4 regions of the Streptomyces sp. NPDC099050 genome follow, and region 1 is predicted to be linked to each of the others. Evidence: riboswitches for the same ligand, from Rfam matches in the RefSeq annotation. Region 1 holds a riboswitch; each other region holds the start of a gene.
What was found. Region 1 has a riboswitch for cobalamin ahead of ACIQV3_RS14770 (energy-coupling factor ABC transporter permease). Riboswitches for the same ligand answer to the same signal wherever they lie in the genome.
Positions count from the first base shown of each region.

Region 2: linked by a shared signal. The riboswitch ahead of ACIQV3_RS25440 (ribonucleoside triphosphate reductase) and the one ahead of ACIQV3_RS14770 (energy-coupling factor ABC transporter permease) in region 1 are both predicted to bind cobalamin.
Region 3: linked by a shared signal. The riboswitch ahead of ACIQV3_RS28385 (CbtB-domain containing protein) and the one ahead of ACIQV3_RS14770 (energy-coupling factor ABC transporter permease) in region 1 are both predicted to bind cobalamin.
Region 4: linked by a shared signal. The riboswitch ahead of ACIQV3_RS34585 (ABC transporter substrate-binding protein) and the one ahead of ACIQV3_RS14770 (energy-coupling factor ABC transporter permease) in region 1 are both predicted to bind cobalamin.

Region 1 covers NZ_JBIWAE010000007.1:204,189-208,469, forward strand. Annotated here, with positions in the region: gene ACIQV3_RS14750 (hypothetical protein) at 124-438, shown strand; gene ACIQV3_RS14755 (SsgA family sporulation/cell division regulator) at 669-1,076, shown strand; gene ACIQV3_RS14760 (hypothetical protein) at 1,246-1,779, shown strand; gene ACIQV3_RS14765 (flavodoxin family protein) at 1,814-2,539, opposite strand; cobalamin riboswitch at 2,649-2,843, shown strand; gene ACIQV3_RS14770 (energy-coupling factor ABC transporter permease) at 2,872-3,567, shown strand; gene ACIQV3_RS14775 (energy-coupling factor ABC transporter substrate-binding protein) at 3,576-3,908, shown strand; gene cbiQ (cobalt ECF transporter T component CbiQ) at 3,912-4,281, shown strand, end outside.
Region 2 covers NZ_JBIWAE010000016.1:69,512-73,792, forward strand. Annotated here, with positions in the region: gene ACIQV3_RS25435 (anaerobic ribonucleoside-triphosphate reductase activating protein) at 1-20, opposite strand, end outside; gene ACIQV3_RS25440 (ribonucleoside triphosphate reductase) at 17-1,795, opposite strand; cobalamin riboswitch at 1,838-1,979, opposite strand; gene ACIQV3_RS25445 (glycoside hydrolase family 71 protein) at 2,103-3,269, opposite strand; gene ACIQV3_RS25450 (hypothetical protein) at 4,257-4,281, shown strand, end outside.
Region 3 covers NZ_JBIWAE010000019.1:72,454-76,734, forward strand. Annotated here, with positions in the region: gene ACIQV3_RS28370 (alpha/beta hydrolase) at 1-761, opposite strand, end outside; gene ACIQV3_RS28375 (hypothetical protein) at 905-1,249, opposite strand; gene ACIQV3_RS28380 (CbtA family protein) at 1,290-2,042, opposite strand; gene ACIQV3_RS28385 (CbtB-domain containing protein) at 2,072-2,290, opposite strand; cobalamin riboswitch at 2,329-2,465, opposite strand; gene ACIQV3_RS28390 (phytase) at 2,582-3,868, opposite strand; gene ACIQV3_RS28395 (histidine phosphatase family protein) at 3,952-4,281, shown strand, end outside.
Region 4 covers NZ_JBIWAE010000029.1:7,813-12,093, reverse strand. Annotated here, with positions in the region: gene ACIQV3_RS34595 (FG-GAP-like repeat-containing protein) at 1-730, shown strand, start outside; gene ACIQV3_RS34590 (helix-turn-helix transcriptional regulator) at 1,066-2,061, shown strand; cobalamin riboswitch at 2,071-2,217, shown strand; gene ACIQV3_RS34585 (ABC transporter substrate-binding protein) at 2,255-3,247, shown strand; gene ACIQV3_RS34580 (FecCD family ABC transporter permease) at 3,244-4,281, shown strand, end outside.

The sequences.
Region 1 (4,281 bases):
TCTGAGCTGGTTTCTTGATGATCAAGTGCGCCAGGGTGGGCACACGACGTCGCGTCCACACCCCCGACGGTCGGCCAACCGTCTTGGACCACAGCCGTTTTGCTCAACTGGAGGACTTGAATCATGGCAAGCACCCGCAGCATCCGCGTGATGGCGGCCGCCGCATCGCTCCCCCTCGCCTTCGCGCTCCTCTCGGGAGTCGCCCAGGCCGACAACGGGGCCGGTGCGGCCGGGACCGCGTCGAACGCGGCCCTCGCCGGCGTCCTCGGCAGCGGGGTCGGCGGCAGCAACGCCGGCAACTCCTCCACCGCCCAGCAGGTCGCCTCGGGCTTCGGTGCCTCCAACCAGAACAACGGCGCCCAGGCCAACGGTTCGGGCTTCACCGCGATCGGCCAGTCCAACGCGCACGAGTCCTTCATCTACAACCCGCTCCCGTAGTTCCGGCCGGGGCCCCGCCCCGGCCGCGCACGCCCTTCCACCGAGCCCCGCCCTCCCCCCGGAGGGCGGGGCTCGGCGCGTCGGGCGGACCCGGGCGAAGTCGGGCCGAGCGGCCCGGCCGAAGGGGACCTTCGGCCACGGACGGGCGGCCGGAAGGTGGGCTAGCTTGCCCAAGTGGGCCCGACGCACGTGCGCCGGCGGGACCCCACCCCGAGAGAGAGGCGCCCCGCATGACCGGCACCGAACACCGCGTCCTCCCGCTCCGCCTGGAGGCCGCTCCCGCGCCCGCCCCGGTGCGGGGCGTCTTCGTGTACCGCAGCGATCGGCCCTACGAGATCTCCCTCGACTTCGAGGGGGCCGGCATGCACCTCGCCCACTGGGTCTTCTCCCGGGAGCTGCTGCTCGACGGCCAGGTCTGCGCCACAGGCGAGGGCGACATCCAGGTGTGGCCGCGCTGGAAGGGCACCGAGCCGCGGGTGTTCCTCGCCTTCAGCAACGGCGCGCAGTCCTGCGTGATGTCCGCCCGGGCCAAGGACGTACAGGCGCTGTGCCGCCGGATGACCGAGCTGGTGCCGCGCGGCCGGGAGCACCTGTACTACGACCTCGACGCCGAGCTGAGCTCCCTCCTGCCCAGCTGAACCGGCAAGCGGGCGAAGCGGGCGGGAGCGGCCGGGACCGGCGCCACCGACGGGAGCCGGCAGACCGGATGAACCCGGTGAACCCGGTGAACCCGGTGCAACCGCAGCCGTACCAGGCGCGTCTTCACGGATGACACCGTTCCCCGTCTCTCGGAATCGAGGGGACGCCATGAACCGTCCACGCCGCCGGCAGGCCACCGCACTGGGGTTGGGCGCACTGCTCGCCGCCACTCTGGCCTTCGCCGCACCGGCCTCCGCCGCAGCCACGACCGCAACCCCCACCACGCCGGCCACCACCGCCACCGTCACTCCGCTCGTCGTCAATGCCCGCTGGGGCGGTCACTGCACGTACGACCGGGTGGTCATCGACCTGCAGGGATACGTACCCGAGGTCACCGTCACCCCCGTCCCGAAGCTGATCTACGACGGGTCCGGCAAGCCCGTTCCGCTGGCCGGGCGGTACTTCCTGGAGATCCGCCTGAACCCCGCCGCCGGACACGACGACGCGGGCAACAGCGTCTACCGCGGGCCCAAGCTCCTCAAGATCTACCTGCCCAAGCTGAAGGGCATCGCCCTGACCGGCGACTACGAGGGGTACGTCACCTTCGGCGCCGCCTTCGACACCAAGCCCGCCTACACCTCGTTCAAGCTGCACGCCCCCGAGCGCTTCGTCCTGGACATCGCGCACCCGAACGTCTGCTGAGCGCGCACCGCCGGCGGGATACGGGGCCCGGCCGCTACCGGTGCTCGGGATTAGGGAAGTCGAAGCGGCAGCCCGCGTCCCACAGGGAGCGCTGGTTGCCGTGCGCCGGCATCCCGCCGGACCGCTTGAGCAGGGCGGCCAGATGCATGAGGTTCCAGCTCATGAAGGTCGTGTTCCGGTTGGTGAAATCGTTCTCGGGGCCGCCGGATCCGGGGTCCAGGTACGAGGGTCCGGGTCCGGCCTCGCCGATCCATCCGGCGTCGGCCTGCGGGGGGATCGCGTAGCCGAGGTGCTGGAGGCTGTAGAGGATGTTCATGGCGCAGTGCTTGACGCCGTCCTCGTTGCCGGTGATCAACGCCCCGCCCACGCGCCCGTAGTAGGCGTACTGGCCCTGGTCGTTCAGGATCGAGGAGCAGGCGTAGAGCCGCTCGATGACCTGCTTCATCACCGAGCTGTTGTCCCCGAGCCAGATCGGGCCGCACAGCACCAGGATGTCGGCGTCCATGATCTGGCTGTAGAGCACCGGCCACTGATCGCCCTCCCAGCCGTGTTCGGTCATATCGGGCCAGACACCGGTGGCGATGTCGTGGTCGACGGCCCGGATGAGCGAGGTCCGGACCCCGGCCGCCTCCATCACCGCGCGGCTCTTGCCGATCAGGCCCTCGGTGTTGCTGGGCTCGGGCGACCGCTTGAGCGTGCAGTTGACGTACACGGCGGTGAGATCGGAGTAGTCGAGGTCCTTCGCGGGGTCGGTAGCCACCCGCCCAGCCTCGCCGGGGCCCGTCGGAGCCGCCACCGGGCCGCACCCGTCCGGGGCCGTCGCGGCCCGGTACGACGGGGGCGGGTTTGTGAGCGGTCCGTGCGGCCGACTAGGGTCAGCGGGCCTTGGTGTTCGGGAAACCGGTGAGAAACCGGTGCGGCCCTCGCCACTGTGATCGGGAAGTCCGGCTCCACTCCTGCGGGAAAGCCACTGGGCTGCGCGGGAGGTTCCGCGCTGCCCGGGAAGGCGGGGCATGGACGTCAACCCGTGAGCCAGGAGACCGGCCGGGGCGCGTTGTCCATCCACGAGGTGCTGGAGAGGTCTCCCTACTCATGCATATAGCCGAGGGGTTCCTGCCCCCTTTGCACGCGGTCGCCTGGGGCGCCGTGTCCGCCCCCTTCGTCGTCCACGGCGTCCGCGCGCTCACCCGCGAGGTGAAGGCCAACCCGGAGAGCACGCTGCTGCTCGGGGCCTCCGGGGCCTTCACCTTCGTCCTGTCCGCCCTGAAGATCCCTTCGGTGACCGGCAGTTGCTCACATCCCACGGGCACCGGACTCGGGGCGATCCTGTTCCGGCCGCCGATCATGGCGGTGCTCGGCACGATCACCCTGCTGTTCCAGGCCCTTCTGCTGGCGCACGGCGGGCTCACCACCCTCGGCGCCAACGTCTTCTCGATGGCCATCGCCGGCCCGTGGGCGGGCTACGCCGTCTACCGCCTGCTGCGCAGGTCCGGGCTCCCGCTGATGGTGACCGTGTTCTTCGGCGCCTTCTTCGCCGACCTGATCACCTACTGCGTCACCAGCGCGCAGCTCGCCGTGGCCTTCCCGGACCCGGCCTCCGGGTTCGCGGGCTCGCTCGCGAAGTTCGGGGGGATCTTCGCGGTCACGCAGATCCCGCTGGCCGTGAGCGAGGGGCTGCTGACCGTCCTGGTGATGCGGCTGCTGATGGCGTCGAGCAAGTCGGACCTGGTCAGACTGGGCGTCGCGAAGCTGACGGCCACCCGTTCCGGAGAGAAGGCGGCGGCCTGATGAGCGGAATGTCCAAGAACACGAAGATCAACGGCCTGCTGCTGCTCCTGGTGGCGGCGCTGGCCGTGCTGCCGATCGCCCTGGGGCTGGGCGAGGGCAAGGAGGAGCCCTTCGCGGGCGCCGACGCGCAGGCGGAGGCCGCGATCACCGAGCTGAAGCCGGATTACGAGCCCTGGTTCTCCCCTCTCTACGAGCCCCCCTCCGGCGAGGTCGAGTCCGCACTGTTCGCCTTGCAGGCGGCACTGGGCGCGGGCGTGCTCGCCTACTACTTCGGCGTCCGCAAGGGCCGCCGCCAGGGGGCGGCCGCCGCCGCTGCCGACGGCACCGCCCCGGAGGCCTAGGCGGTGCTGCCGATCGACGTGGCCGCGCACAGCAGTCGCTGGCGCGGCCGGCACCCCCTGGAGAAGGCCCTGCTCGGGATCGGGCTGACGGTCACCGCCGTGTGCCTGCCGCCCTGGCCCGGCGGACCGCTGGTGGCCGCCGCCACCCTCGCCGTGCTGCTCGGCCCGGCCGGAGTGGCCGGCCGGCAGCTCTGGCGGGCCTTCCGGATCCCGCTCGGCTTCTGCTTCACCGGGGCGCTGCCCCTGCTGTTCGCGGTCGGCGGCCCGGCGGGGCCGGTCTCGCTGGCCCCCGACGGCCCCCGGACCGCCGCCGAACTCCTGCTGCGCACCTCGGCGGCCTCGCTCGGACTGCTGCTGTTCGCGTTCACCACCC
Region 2 (4,281 bases), on a different contig from region 1:
GCGGGCGCGGCGGGGCTCACACCGCCGCCTTGAAGTGGACGCGCTCGGCGTGTTCGCCCTTCTTGCCGATGTTGAAGGAGGACACCGGACGGTGGTAGCCCATGACCCGGGTCCACACCTCGCACGCCGCCCCGCACGTGGGGCAGTGGGGCTGCTCCCCCGCCAGGTAGCCGTGGTCCGCGCAGATGGAGAAGGTCGGGGTCACCGTCAGGTACGGGAGCCGGAAGGTCTCCAACGAGCGCCGGACCAGCTTGCGGCAGGCCTCCGCCGTCGGGATCCTCTCGGGGGTGTACAGGTGCAGGACGGTGCCGCCCGTGTACTTGCCCTGCAGCTCGTCCTGGCGCTCCAGCGCCTCGAAGGGGTCGTCGGTCCAGCCGACGGGCAGCTGCGAGGAGTTGGTGTAGTACGGGTTGGTGTCGGTGCCGGCCTGGAGGATGCCGGGGAAGCGTGCCCGGTCCTCCTTCGCGAAGCGGTACGTCGTCCCCTCTGCGGGGGTGGCCTCCAGGTTGTAGAGGTGGCCGGTGCTCTCCTGGAAGTCGACCATCCGGGCCCGGACCCGGTCCAGGAGCCGGACGGCGAGGGCGTGGCCCTCGGGCGCGGTGATGTCGTACGCGTCCCCGCTGAAGTTGCGCACCATCTCGTTGACCCCGTTGACCCCGATGGTGGAGAAGTGGTTGCGCAGGGTGCCCAAGTACCGCTTGGTGTAAGGGAAGAGACCTCCGTCGATGAGGTCCTGGACGGTGATCCGCTTGAGTTCGAGACTGTCCTTGGCGAGCTCGCACAGCCGGTCCACCTCGGCCAGCAGCCGCTCCTCGTCGCCCGCGTGAAGGTGTCCGAGGCGGGCGCAGTTGAGGGTGACCACACCGAGCGAGCCGGTCTGTTCGGCGCTTCCGAAGAGGCCGTTGCCGCGCTTGAGCAGCTCCGTCAGGTCGAGCTGGAGCCGGCAGCACATGGAGCGGATCATGTTCGGTTCGAGCTCGGAGTTGATGAAGTTCTGGAAGTACGGGAGCCCGTACTTGGCGGTCATCGCGAAGAGCCTCTCGGCGTTCTCGCTCTCCCAGGCGAAGTCCTTGGTGATGTTGTAGGTCGGGATGGGGAAGGTGAACACCCTCCCGGTGGCGTCTCCTTCCGTCATCACCTCGATGTACGCCCGGTTGATCATGTCCATCTCGGCCTGGAGCTCGCCGTAGGCGAAGCCGATCTCCTCCCCCGCGACCACCGGGACCTGCTCGCGCAGGTCCTCGGGGCAGGTCCAGTCGAAGGTGAGGTTGGTGAAGGGAGTCTGGGTGCCCCAGCGCGAGGGCACGTTGAGGTTGTGCACGAGCTCCTGGACGCACTGCCTGACCTGGTCGTACGTCATCGCGTCGAGGCGGACGTACGGGGCGAGGTACGTGTCGAACGAGGAGAAGGCCTGGGCGCCCGCCCATTCGTTCTGCAGGGTGCCGAGGAAGTTCACGATCTGGCCGACGGCCGAGGACAGGTGCCGGGGCGGGGCGGAGTCGATCTGCCCGGGTACCCCGTTGAAGCCCTCGGTCAGCAGGGTGCGCAGGGACCAGCCGGCGCAGTAGCCGGAGAGCATGTCCAGGTCGTGGATGTGCAGGTCGCCCTCGCGGTGGGCGCGGGCCACGGCGGCGGGATAGACCTGTTCCAGCCAGTAGTTCGCCGTGACCTTGCCGGCTGCGTTGAGGATGAGGCCGCCGAGCGAATAGCCCTGGTTGGCATTGGCGTTCACCCGCCAGTCCCGGCGGTCCAGGTACTCGGTCACGGTCTCTACGGCATCGACGACAGCAGGCACGGCGGCCCTCCCACGAGGCTCGGCACGGAAAAATGGCGGGCGCTCTCGAGCGCCCGTGCCGGCAGGTGTCGGACTCGTCCGCCGGGGCGGATTCACCGTTGCGGGGCAGTCCCGGATTCCCACCGGGTTCCCTGTTGCCTCGGTCGGGGAGAGGCCCCGCCGAACCGGCAGAGCCAACACTACATATGGATGTGAGTGCGAGATGCCACCACTACATATGGGGTGCCGAAGGTCCCGGAGCAAGGGACTTCGGGCCCTGCGGGCTCGCGCGGGAGCCCCTGCGGCTCGCGCGGGAACCCCCGCGGACTCAGCTCCGGCCGCTGGTGGCGGCGTGGTACTGGAGGTCCTGGACCTCCACCGTGCGGTCCACCCGGTGGGGCAGCTCCACCCGGGCCCCGGTCCCGCCGTTCCGCACCACGGCCGCCGAGCCCGTGCCCGGACCCAGGGGCAGCAGCTCGGAGTGGACCCCGGCCGGAGCGGCGTGCGCGTCCCCGGCCGCTCCCACGGCCGTACGGATGCTCGCGGGCGCGGTCAGGAAGCTCAGCACCTCCACCGTGTCCCGGGCCGCGGCGCTGCCTCCCCGCAGCGACATCACGAGCGACTGGCCGCCGCTCGGGTCCGCGGCGGCGAACTGGGTGCGCGAGCTCAGGTACAGCGTGTCGCGGACGATCTTCGGCCAGCCGCCCGTCTTGAACCGGGTGAGGTAGTACGAGGAAAGATCCAGGTAGGCATGGCCGTTGTGCAGGGAGGGTGCGAACTGGCTGCTCTCGCTGTAGTCGTTCCAGGTGGTGAGCTGGACCCAGTCGGCCCCGTCCTCGATGGCGCGGTTCCATGTGGCGCGCAGGGTCGCGGTGTTGCCGGCCTCGTCGTAGATGCCCTGGTTGGGCCGGGCGTCCTGGACCGATACGGGCTGCATCCAGATCTTGCCCGCGGCGTGGGCGCGCCGGACGTCGCGCGCGGAGCCCTCCTGGCCGACGTAACTGCGGCTGCCCCACTCGGAGAATCCGTAGCTGATGGGCTCGAACGTAACCCTGTGCGAACCGAAGTCGAGGAAGAGCGGGACGAAGGCGGTACGGATGCCGTGCCGGGACTTCAGGACGTCCATGACCCGGGTCCACCAGGCGGCGCTCTGCTCCTCGGCCTTGAACGGCGAGACGACCAGCCGGCCGTCGGGGAGCCGGTGGGCCGCCGGGGCCTTGCCGAGGTCCGCGAGGAGGTCGGCGAGCACGGCCGGGTCGTCGGTGTCCAGGGAGGTCATGTCCGGCATCAGCATGACCTTGAAGGCCGGGTCCACCGAACGGGCGGCTTCCAGCAGGAGCTCGCAGCGCTCGCGGTTCTTCCCGGTCAGGGAGAGCAGGTCGAGGGTGAATCCGTCGAGGCCGGCGGCGCGGGCCGTACGGACCTCCTGCTGGAGGTTGGCGAGTTCCCAGTTCCCGGCCTTGGGCGGGACGGGCAGCGGCCGGTCGCGCAGCAAGCCGCCGTAACGCTCGTGCTTGCCGTTCTCGCCGTCCGGCTTCAGGTAGTTGCGGGCGTAGTAGTCGACGTCGGCGTGCGCGTTGTCCAGGGAGCGGGTACGGGGTGAAGTAGTGGGCGAAGACCAGCTTCTTGCCGGCGGCGCCGGAGCGCAGGGCAGCGGGCTGCGGCATGTCGAAGGGCAGCGGTCCGGACGGGCGGACCGCGTCGCCCCTGCCGGCCCCCGGGCCCTCGGGCTCCGGGGACGGCCCGGCCGGGCTCTGCGGTGCCGTGGTGCCCGGACCGGCGGCGGTGGGGCCGGTCGCGGTGGGCGCGGGGCCGCCACCGGGGGCCGCGGGCAGGGGGGCGACAGGGACCGCTCCCGGGCGGACCTGCGCGCCGGCGACGGTACGGGTGTCCCAGGCGAGGCCCGTCGCGGCGCAGACGCCGACGAGGAGGAAGGCGGTCAGGAAGAGGCTCAGCACGGGCCTTCGGCTCCGGAAGCCCGCACGGCGCCGGTGCGACGCGGGTCTCGCGCCCCGCCCTGCCCGCCGCCGGTCCGCACTCATCCTGGCCCTCCCCCGAACAGTCCCGCGCCGCGCCCGGACATCGGGCCGCACCGCAGCAGTACAGCGGATTCCGGGCCCCCGGACAACCATGGCCGGAAACGGCCGCGAACGGCGGGGACCGCACGTCTTCGCGCATGAGTGGACAAAGGGATGTGACCTGTACAACTCCTGCGATCATCGGACGGCGCGGGCCTTTCACCGGAATAGGGAATTCCCCTGGCCTTTCCAGAAAAGTGGCGCATAATCGTCTTCATGCGGCTTGAAACAACCCTCTTGCCGCAGGTCACGCATGCAGGGGGGGCATCGTGCCGATGAGGGATTCCAGAGGAGCCGGTACGTTCCCGGCTACCTCCGCGGAGCTGTCCCGTCTTTTCACCGCCGTGCGGCGGGGCAAAGTGCTGACCGTAACCGGTCGGTTCCGTGAGCCCCGGAGCCAGCTGGTGCGGGAGATCGGGCAACGGCTCT
Region 3 (4,281 bases), on a different contig from region 1:
CCCCGCGCGACCCGCTTCGGATCGGGGTCACCGCTGCTGTCCAGCACCAGGCGGTCGGTGCGCTGCGGGAACTTCTGCGCGTACACCGCCGTCACGTAGGTCCCGTACGAGACGGCCCAGACCGAGAGCTTGCGCTCGCCGAGGGCCTCCCGGAAGCGGTCCATGTCGCGCGCCTGGTTGGCGGTGGTGAAACCGCGCAGCTCCGCGCCGCCGTTCGCGGCGCAGGCCTCGGCCACCCGGCGGGAGCGGTCGGCGTTCTCCGCGATCCCCCCGTCGGCGGCAGGCCAGGAGCGCAGGGTCGTCAGCCGCCGGTCGGCCGCGTCCAGTCCGCACGCGGCGGTGACGCTGCCGCCGACGCCGCGCGGGTCCAGCGCGACGATGTCGTAGGCCCCGGCCAACTGCCCCGCCAGGGCGGCCCCCTTCTGCGAGAGCCGCTGTACGCCCGAGCCGCCCGGGCCGCCGGGCACCACGACCAGCGTCCCGCGCCGGGCGGCGGGACGGGTGCTGGGCAGCCGGGAGACGGCGAGCTCGACCCGCGGACCGGCCGGGTCGGCGTAATCGAGGGGGACGGACAGCTTCGCGCACTGCTGGCCGTCGAGGTGGCCCTTGTGCGTGCACTGCGCCCAGTCCAGGGCGGGGCGGGCGGCGTCGCGGGTGGTGGCGGCGGCCGCGGCGCCGGCGGTGCCGGCGCCGGTCAGCGTGGCCGCCACGGCCGTGGCGGCCAGGGCGGCGAGTACGGTCCTGCTGCGGTAACTGGTCATGAAACCAGCATGGTTGAGCGTCCGCCGCCGCTACATCCGGCAGCCGGGACAGTCGTCCGGGGGCTAGCCCCCCGAACCGCCCGCCCCGTCTCACCCCGCCCCGTCTCACCACGCCTCGCCGCGTCCCGCCGCGCCCCGCGTCGTCAGACCACGACGACCGTCACCGCCGCCGCGCCCATGAGCACGGCGGCGGAGTGGATGGCCGCATGGCCGTAGTCGCCCGACCAGAGGTGGCGGGCCAGGCCGCCGATGGCGGTGAGGCCCGCGATGATGCCGACCTGCGCGAGCAGGGTGACGCTGGTGAACGGGGTCAGCAGCAGGAGCACCGCATTGAGCCAGAACGGGGCGGCGCCCGTCCAGCCCCGCCACTCCCGCACGCCCCGCCACTGCTGCCGGGTCGGCAGCCGGGGCAGGTGCGGGCGTCGCGGCCCCTCACGGCGGCCCTTGGGTCTTCGGTGGTCCCCGAACTCTCGGGTCGCCGTCGTCACCGCGCCGTCACCAGCCTTTCAGTCACTCGCACGCAAGACGTCAACTCGCAGGCTGTACAGCCTCCTTGGGTGTGGGGGCGGAGGCAAGGGCCCGTTCGGCAAGAAATCCGAAAGCCAGGCCGAAAGTGCTCCACATCGCGGCCTGAATGGCGAGCGAGGCGAGCCGGAACTGCCAGACGAGCGCCGCCGGGAAGCCTCCCGGCACCTCGTTGACGCCCGGAAGCAGCGCGTAGGCGATGCCGACGGCAGCCACGAAGGCGAGCGAGGCGGCGACCGAGGCGTTCCAGTTGCCCAGGCGCGGCGCGAGGCGCCGGCCCAGGATCAGCGCGGCCGCCGCGAGCAGCAGGCCGAGCGCGAGCATCAGGACGTAGAGGGTGGTCCGCTGGACCGTGGTCTCGGGGTCTCCCACGGCCGGCGGATTGGCGGGGTACTTGAAGAACGGCACCAGGGAGACGGTGACGAACAGGCCGCCGGAGACCAGCAGCGCCGTGGCCCGGGGGCCGAAGCGGCCGATCCGGCCCAGGGCGTAGCAGTAGACGAGCGCGGCGATGCCGCCGAGCGCGATCCCGTAGAGCAGGGTGCCGGTGCCCAGCCCGGCCGTGGCCTGCAGGGCCCGGCTGACCGGGGCGGCCTCGGCGCCGCCGTGGTCATGGGCTCCGGCTTCCTCGAGGGCGATCGCCGCGTCGACCCGGGATTCACCGAGGAAGTAGGCGACGAGGAACGCGACGACGCCCGCCAGCAGGCCGGCGAGCATGCCCCGGACGAGGAGCGCGCGGGGGGAAATGGTGTTCATGGAGTTATCGGTCCCTTGCGATCGGCGGATCAGTGGCAGGGGAAGCCGAGGAGGTGGCGACCGTCGTGCATCCACTCGTGGATGGTGTCGCCTTCGAAGATCGCGGTGGCGCCCTGCTCGGCGCCGACGAGGTAGAGCAGGACCAGCATCAGGACGCCGGCGAACAGCGCCCAAGGGGCCAGAGCGTTGAGGGAGATGGGTGCGACGGCCGGCGGGGCGGCAGTCGTGGGCACGGCGGAGTCGGCCATGGCAGGAACCTCCAGAGGGAACACGCGTCCCGGTCAGTGGTGCTTGCGACGACGGTGGCGGGTCTGACTTTCCTCCCCCTCCGGGAGGATTCACAGTGGCGCGACCGTGCCGGATTCTCAACCGGACTTCCGTCATACCGTCGTCTTGTCGTCCGCCACCGTACCGCTCTTTATGGTCCCCTTACAGGGCGTCTCCGGAGGGCTCCGCCCCACCCGCCGCCCCGCCGCCCCGCCCGACCTCACCCGCCGCCCCGCCGCCCCGCCGCCCCGCCCGTCGACACCCTGGTGGCATCAGCCGATGGCGTCGACCACCTCGCCCAGGTCGACGAACTTGAAGCCGGTCGCCTCGCGGTCGCCGTCGCCGGGGGTTTCCCGGCCGTCCTGGACGACGAGCAGACCGCGGGGGTAGCGCGTGCCGAGGGGGGCGTTGAGGGCGGCGGCGCCGTCGCAGACCTCGGAGCCGTCGAGGATGGCGGAGGCCGCGGTGATCCGGAAGGCGCCCTCGAACTCGTTGTGGTCCTCGCGTTCGCGGTCGTAGGCGACGAAGGTGTCGTCGCCCTGGCTGGAGGCGAGCAGGTAGCCGTCACCGTCCGCTTCGGTGACCAGGGTCAGGCCCTCGACGTCCGCCGTCAGGCGCTTGCCGCCGTAGCCGGGATCGGCGCCGGGCGCGCACTCCTCGGTCTCCTCGTCGTAGGTGCCGGGGACGCCGTACTCGCGCACCTTGTCGATCAGCTTCGGCGTGCCGGTGAGGCCCGCGTCGATGCGCCAGATGCCGACGTCCTCCTGCCCCGCGTACAGGGTGCCGTCCGCGGGGTCGACGACCATGCCCTCGATCTGCGGCAGCTCGCCCGGCTCACCGCAGGGCGTCCAGGAGGCGCCGTTCGGCAGGCGGAAGGAGGACGGCAGGTCGAGCGTGCGCACCTGGCGGTAGTCGACCGTGCCGGCGGGGGTGGCGACCAGTTCCAGCAGGGCGATCCGGGTGCGGTTGCGCTGGCTCACCGCCGCGTAGGACCGGCCGGTCTTCCGGTCCGTCCAGGTGGCCAGGCCGTACGCGGTCTGCTGCTCGTTGATCTCGGCCTGGTCGGCGGAGAAGACCGGTCGCGCCGCCGGGTCGGTGACGTCGGTGAGCGGGCCGCCGGGCCGGTTCCGGTCGATCCGGTAGATCCGCAGGCGGTCGTTGCCACGGTCGCTGACCACCGCGACGTCGGCGCGCCCGCCGCCCAGCCGCAGACCGTTGACCAGGTCGACGTTGTTGAAGCGGCCGGGAGCGTCGTCGGCGCCCGGTCCGGCCGGGGCGGGCAGCGACTGGACCTGCCGGGCCTCCAGGTCGTAGACCCGCAGACCGCCCTGCTTGGCGGTCGCGATCACCAGGCTGCGGCCCGGATCGGCGGCGTTGCGCCAGATCGACGGGTCGTCCGCGTTGGCGTCACCGCCCGCCGCGTCGTCGTACAGCGGCGCGGTCTCGGCCTTGGGGCGGATGCCGCTGATCGAGGAGGCTTGTGCCGGGAGCGCGACGGACGCGGCGAGTGCGGTGCACAGCACGAGTGCGGAGGCGCGGGCGGCCGAACGGAGGGTCAATGTTCTTCCTTACATGAGGGTTTCACCCTGAGGGGAAGACGCTCGCCGGGTTGATTGTCATGTCCGCGCCCGGTAGGTGGCCGATGGTTGAACGCGGTGCGAAACCCCGGAACAATCGGACGGTGCACCCCACCACCGTACGCGTCCGGCTCGTGAGCCCCCCTCTGGACGAGGCGGGACGCCTGCACCGCTTCCCGTACGGGGAACCGTGCCCGGGGCACAACGGGCTGCGCGGGCAGGATCACGGCGACTGGGCCGGGCGGACCCTGGACGAGGTCGCCGGGGAGGACCCCGGGGGGCTGCGGCGGTGGATGACCGACACCGCGTACGCGCCCGCCGGCGGCGGGGAGTCGGTGGAGGCGCTGATCGCACGGGTCGGCGCGCACCTGGGCGCCCTGGCGCCGGGGACGCAC
Region 4 (4,281 bases), on a different contig from region 1:
GACGCTGGACTCCACGGGTGTGCTCGCCTTCCACGGGGGCGACGGGAAGGGCGGTCTGACCAGGGCGAAGGTGACCGGCGCGGGATGGCCGACCACGTCGACCGTGGTGCCGTTCGGGGACATGAACGGCGACCGGTGCAACGACGTCCTCGTACGGAACTCGGCCGGCACGCTGCGGCTGTACCGGCCGGCCTGTGGGTCGGGCGTGTCCGCGTCGCTGAGCCCGAAGTCGCTGGGGACGGGTTTCAACGCGTACGACGTCCTGACCTCGGCCGGTGACCTCACCGGCGACGGGCGGGCGGACCTGCTGGCCCGGGAGACCACCACGGGGTACCTCTACCTGTTCGCGCAGGACGCGGGTTCGGTGTTCAAGCCGCGGGTCAGGCTTCCCGGGGGCTGGAAGGCGTACAAGCACGTCGTCGGGGCCGGCGACCTCAATGGCGACGGCCGCGGGGATCTGCTGACCGTGGACGCGGCGAACGCTCTGTGGCGGCTCGACGGGACCGGCAACGGCACCTTCAAGGCACGGGTGCAGGTCAAGGAAGCGGGCTGGGCCAGCGGCCGGGTGCAGTTCATCGGCGTTGGTGACATCAGCGGCGACGGCAAGGCCGACGTCGTGTCCCGGAACACGACCGGAGAGCTGTTGCGCAACAGCGGAGACGGCAAGGGCGGCCTCCTGGCCACCACGAAGATCGCCACCGGGTTCGGCGGTTACAAGGGCCTCTTCTAGGAGCGGCCCGGCCGGTCATGAGGCAGATGTGCCCGGCCCCCGGGGTTGCCCGGCTCAGTACGTCGGGCAGAGGTTGGCCTGGAAACAGGGTGGCGGAGCGCCGGAGCAGGGGGGCGGCCGACCGGGGCTCGCGGGTGGGCCGTCGGGCTCGGCGGGCCGCCCGATGGGCCGTGCGGTGGCGGAGGCGTGGCGGGTCGGTTCGCAGCGGCCGCCCTGGCTGCGGGGCCGGCCCGGGCCGGTCGTCGCGCAGCGCCCCGCCTCCGGCCCGGTGCGAAGCCGGCCGGACTGGTGCGGAGGTGCCGGAGGAACCCGGGGCGAACGCCTAGCCTGGGGGAATGACCGCCACCGCCGGGCGCGAGCCCCGTTCCGACCTGCGGGACTTCCTGCGTTCCCGGCGTGCCCGGATCGGTCCCGAGGAGGTGGGGGCCGCCGCCCACCCGGGGAGGCGGCGCGTGCCCGGGCTGCGGCGCGAGGAGGTCGCTCAGCTCGCGGGGGTCAGCGTCGACTACTACACCCGGCTGGAGCAGGGCCGTACCCAGCACGTCTCCACCGAGGTCCTCGACGCGGTGGCCCGGGCGCTGCGGCTCGACGCCACCGAGCGGTCCCACCTCTTCGAGCTGGCCCGGCCCCAGCGAGCCACCGACCCCGGGCGCGCCGCCGGCGTCCCCGGCCACGTGGAGGCCGGCGGCCCGCAGCGGGTCCGGGCGGGCCTGTACCGGGTCCTGGACGCCCTGGAGGACGGCACCCCTGCGATGATCATGGGGTGTCGGCTCGAGGTCCTGGCCGCGAACCGGCTCGCCGAGGCCCTGTACGCCGACTTCGGAGCCCCGGGTCCCGGCGCTCCGGGGTCGCGCACTCCGGAGTCGCGCACTCCGGGGGCGAGCACTCCGGAGTCGAGCACCCCGGAGTCGCGCACCCCGGATCAACGCGGCCGCAATCTCGCGCGGTTCCTCTTCCGCGACCCCGCCGCCCGGGCGCTCTTCGCCGACTGGGAGGGTGCCGCGCGCGGAGCCGTGGCCGCGCTGCGGTTCTACGCGGGCCGGCACCCGTACGATCCGGAACTGAGTCCGCTCGTCGAGGAACTCGGCTCGCTCGACCGGGACTTCCGGCGCTGGTGGGCCGGGCACGACGTGCTCGAACACACCCACGGCACCAAGCGGTTCCGGCACCCCGTCGTCGGTGAACTGGCCCTGGAATACGAGTCCCTGACCTTCCCGGACGACCCCGACCAGACCCTGTACCTCTACACGGCCGAGCCCGGATCTTCCTCCGACGAGGCGCTGCGTGCCCTCGCCTCCCGGGTGGCCGGCACGGTGCGCGCGGAACGCTGACGTCGTCCTTCTGGCACACTGGGCCGGGTTATCCAGGCGGTGCAGGACAGGAAACCGGTGTGAATCCGGTGCGGTCCCGCCACTGTGACCGGACATCCCCGCGCTTGCCGCGCGGGGATCCGGGAGTCAGACACTGACGCACCGCCTCTTTCGGTTCGACCAGGGGACGCGGATCCCCCGGAGAGGCTTCGCCATGTCTTCGTTCCCCCGTGCGCTGCTGCGCGCGCTCCTGCCCGTCCCCCTCCTGATACCGCTGGCCGCGTGCGGAGGACCGCCCGCGGCGCAGGACGCGAAGCCGGCGGCGGGCGCCGCGCCCGGCTTCCCGTACTCGGTCACCAACTGCGGTGTCACCAGCACCTATCAGGCCCCGCCGCGGCGTGCGGTCGCCATGAACCAGCACGCCACCGAGATCCTCCTGGCCCTCGGGCTGGAGGGGAAGACGGTCGGGACGGCCTACCTGGACGACGCCGTACTGCCCGCCTACCGCTCCGCGTACGACAAGATCAAGGTGCTGGCGAAGGAGTACCCCTCCCAGGAGGTCCTCCTCGGCGCCAACCCCGACTTCGTGTACGGGGGTTACTCCAGCGCCTTCGACAAGGCGCAGGGCCGCGACCGCGAGGGACTCGCGAAGTCCGGAGTCAACTCCCGCCTGAGCGTGGAGTACTGCACCGAGGGCAAGGTCGGCCTCGACCAGCTCAGGACCGAAATCACCGAGGTGGCAGGTACCTTCGGCGTTCCCGAGCGCGGCGAGCGGCTCATCGCGGACGAACAGCGCCGCATCGACGCCGTCAGCGCGCGCGTGAAGGACAAGGACAGGCCCGCCGTCTTCGTCTACGACTCGGGCGAGGCCTCCGCCTTCACCTCCGGCGGCAACGGCATCGGCAACGAGATCGTCTCGCTGGCGGGCGGCACGAACGTGTTCGCCGACCTCGAGGACACCTTCGGCGACGTGTCGTGGGAGAAGGTCATCGAGCGCAAGCCCGAGGTCGTCCTCATCTACGACTACGGCGGCACCACCGTCGAAGCCAAGAAGCAGCGCCTGCTGAACGACCCGGCGCTGGCGCAGGTTCCCGCGGTCAAGAACCGGCGCTTCGTCGTGCTGCCGCTGTCCTCCGCCGTGCTCGGCGTACGCGTCGCGGACGCCGTCGAATCGCTGGGCGCCCAGCTCCACCCCGACGCCGCGTGAGGCTCCTGGCCGCCCGTACGCTCACCCGTACCCCGGTCGTACTGGCCCTGCTCGCCGCCGCCCTGGCCGCGTCGGCCCTGGCGGGGCTGGTCCTGGGGCCGGTACGGATTCCCCCGGGCGAGGTGCTCGACCTCGTGCTCGCGGGGCCGGGGCCCCGGGCCGGAGGGGGCGCCTTCGGGGCGATCGTGTGGGACGTGCGCATGCCGCGCGTCCTGCTCGGGGCCGTCGTCGGCGCGGGACTGGCCGTCGCGGGAACCGTGCTCCAGGCGCTCGTACGCAACCCGCTGGCCGACCCGTTCCTCCTCGGGGCCTCCTCCGGGGCCTCGGCCGGAGCGGTGCTGGTGATCGTCTTCGGCGCCGGGTTCCTCGGCTTCGCGGGCGGGACCGCCGTACCGCTCGCCGCGTTCGCCGGGTCGATGGGCGCGCTCGTCGCCGTCTACGCCATGGCCCGGCGCGGCGGCTCCATGACCACCGGCCGGCTGATCCTCGCCGGAGTCGCCGTCCAGTACGTGCTGTCCGCCCTGACCAGCCTGGTGCTGGTGCTGGCCGCGCATCCCGATCAAATGCGCAGCGTGCTCTTCTGGACCCTCGGCGGGCTCGGCGGGGCACGCTGGAGCGAACTGGCCCTGCCCGCCGGGGCCCTGCTCCTGGGCACCGGACTGCTCGTCGCCCTGGCCCGGCCGCTGGACCTGCTGCTCGCGGGGGAGGAGGGCGCGCAGACGCTCGGCCTGGACACCGGACGGTTCCGGGCCGCCGTGTTCGTCCTCACCTCGCTCGTCATCGGCGTACTGGTGGCCTACAGCGGGGCGATCGGTTTCGTGGGGCTGATGGTCCCGCACGCCGCACGGATGGTCGTCGGCGCCGGGCACCGGGCACTGCTGCCCGTGGCAGCACTGGGCGGGGCGGTGTTCCTGACCCTGGCCGACCTGATCGCCCGTACCGCCGCCGCGCCGGAGGAGATCCCGGTGGGCGTGGTCACGGCGCTCGTCGGCGGGCCGTTCTTCCTGTGGATGCTGCGCAGGTCCACCCGTACC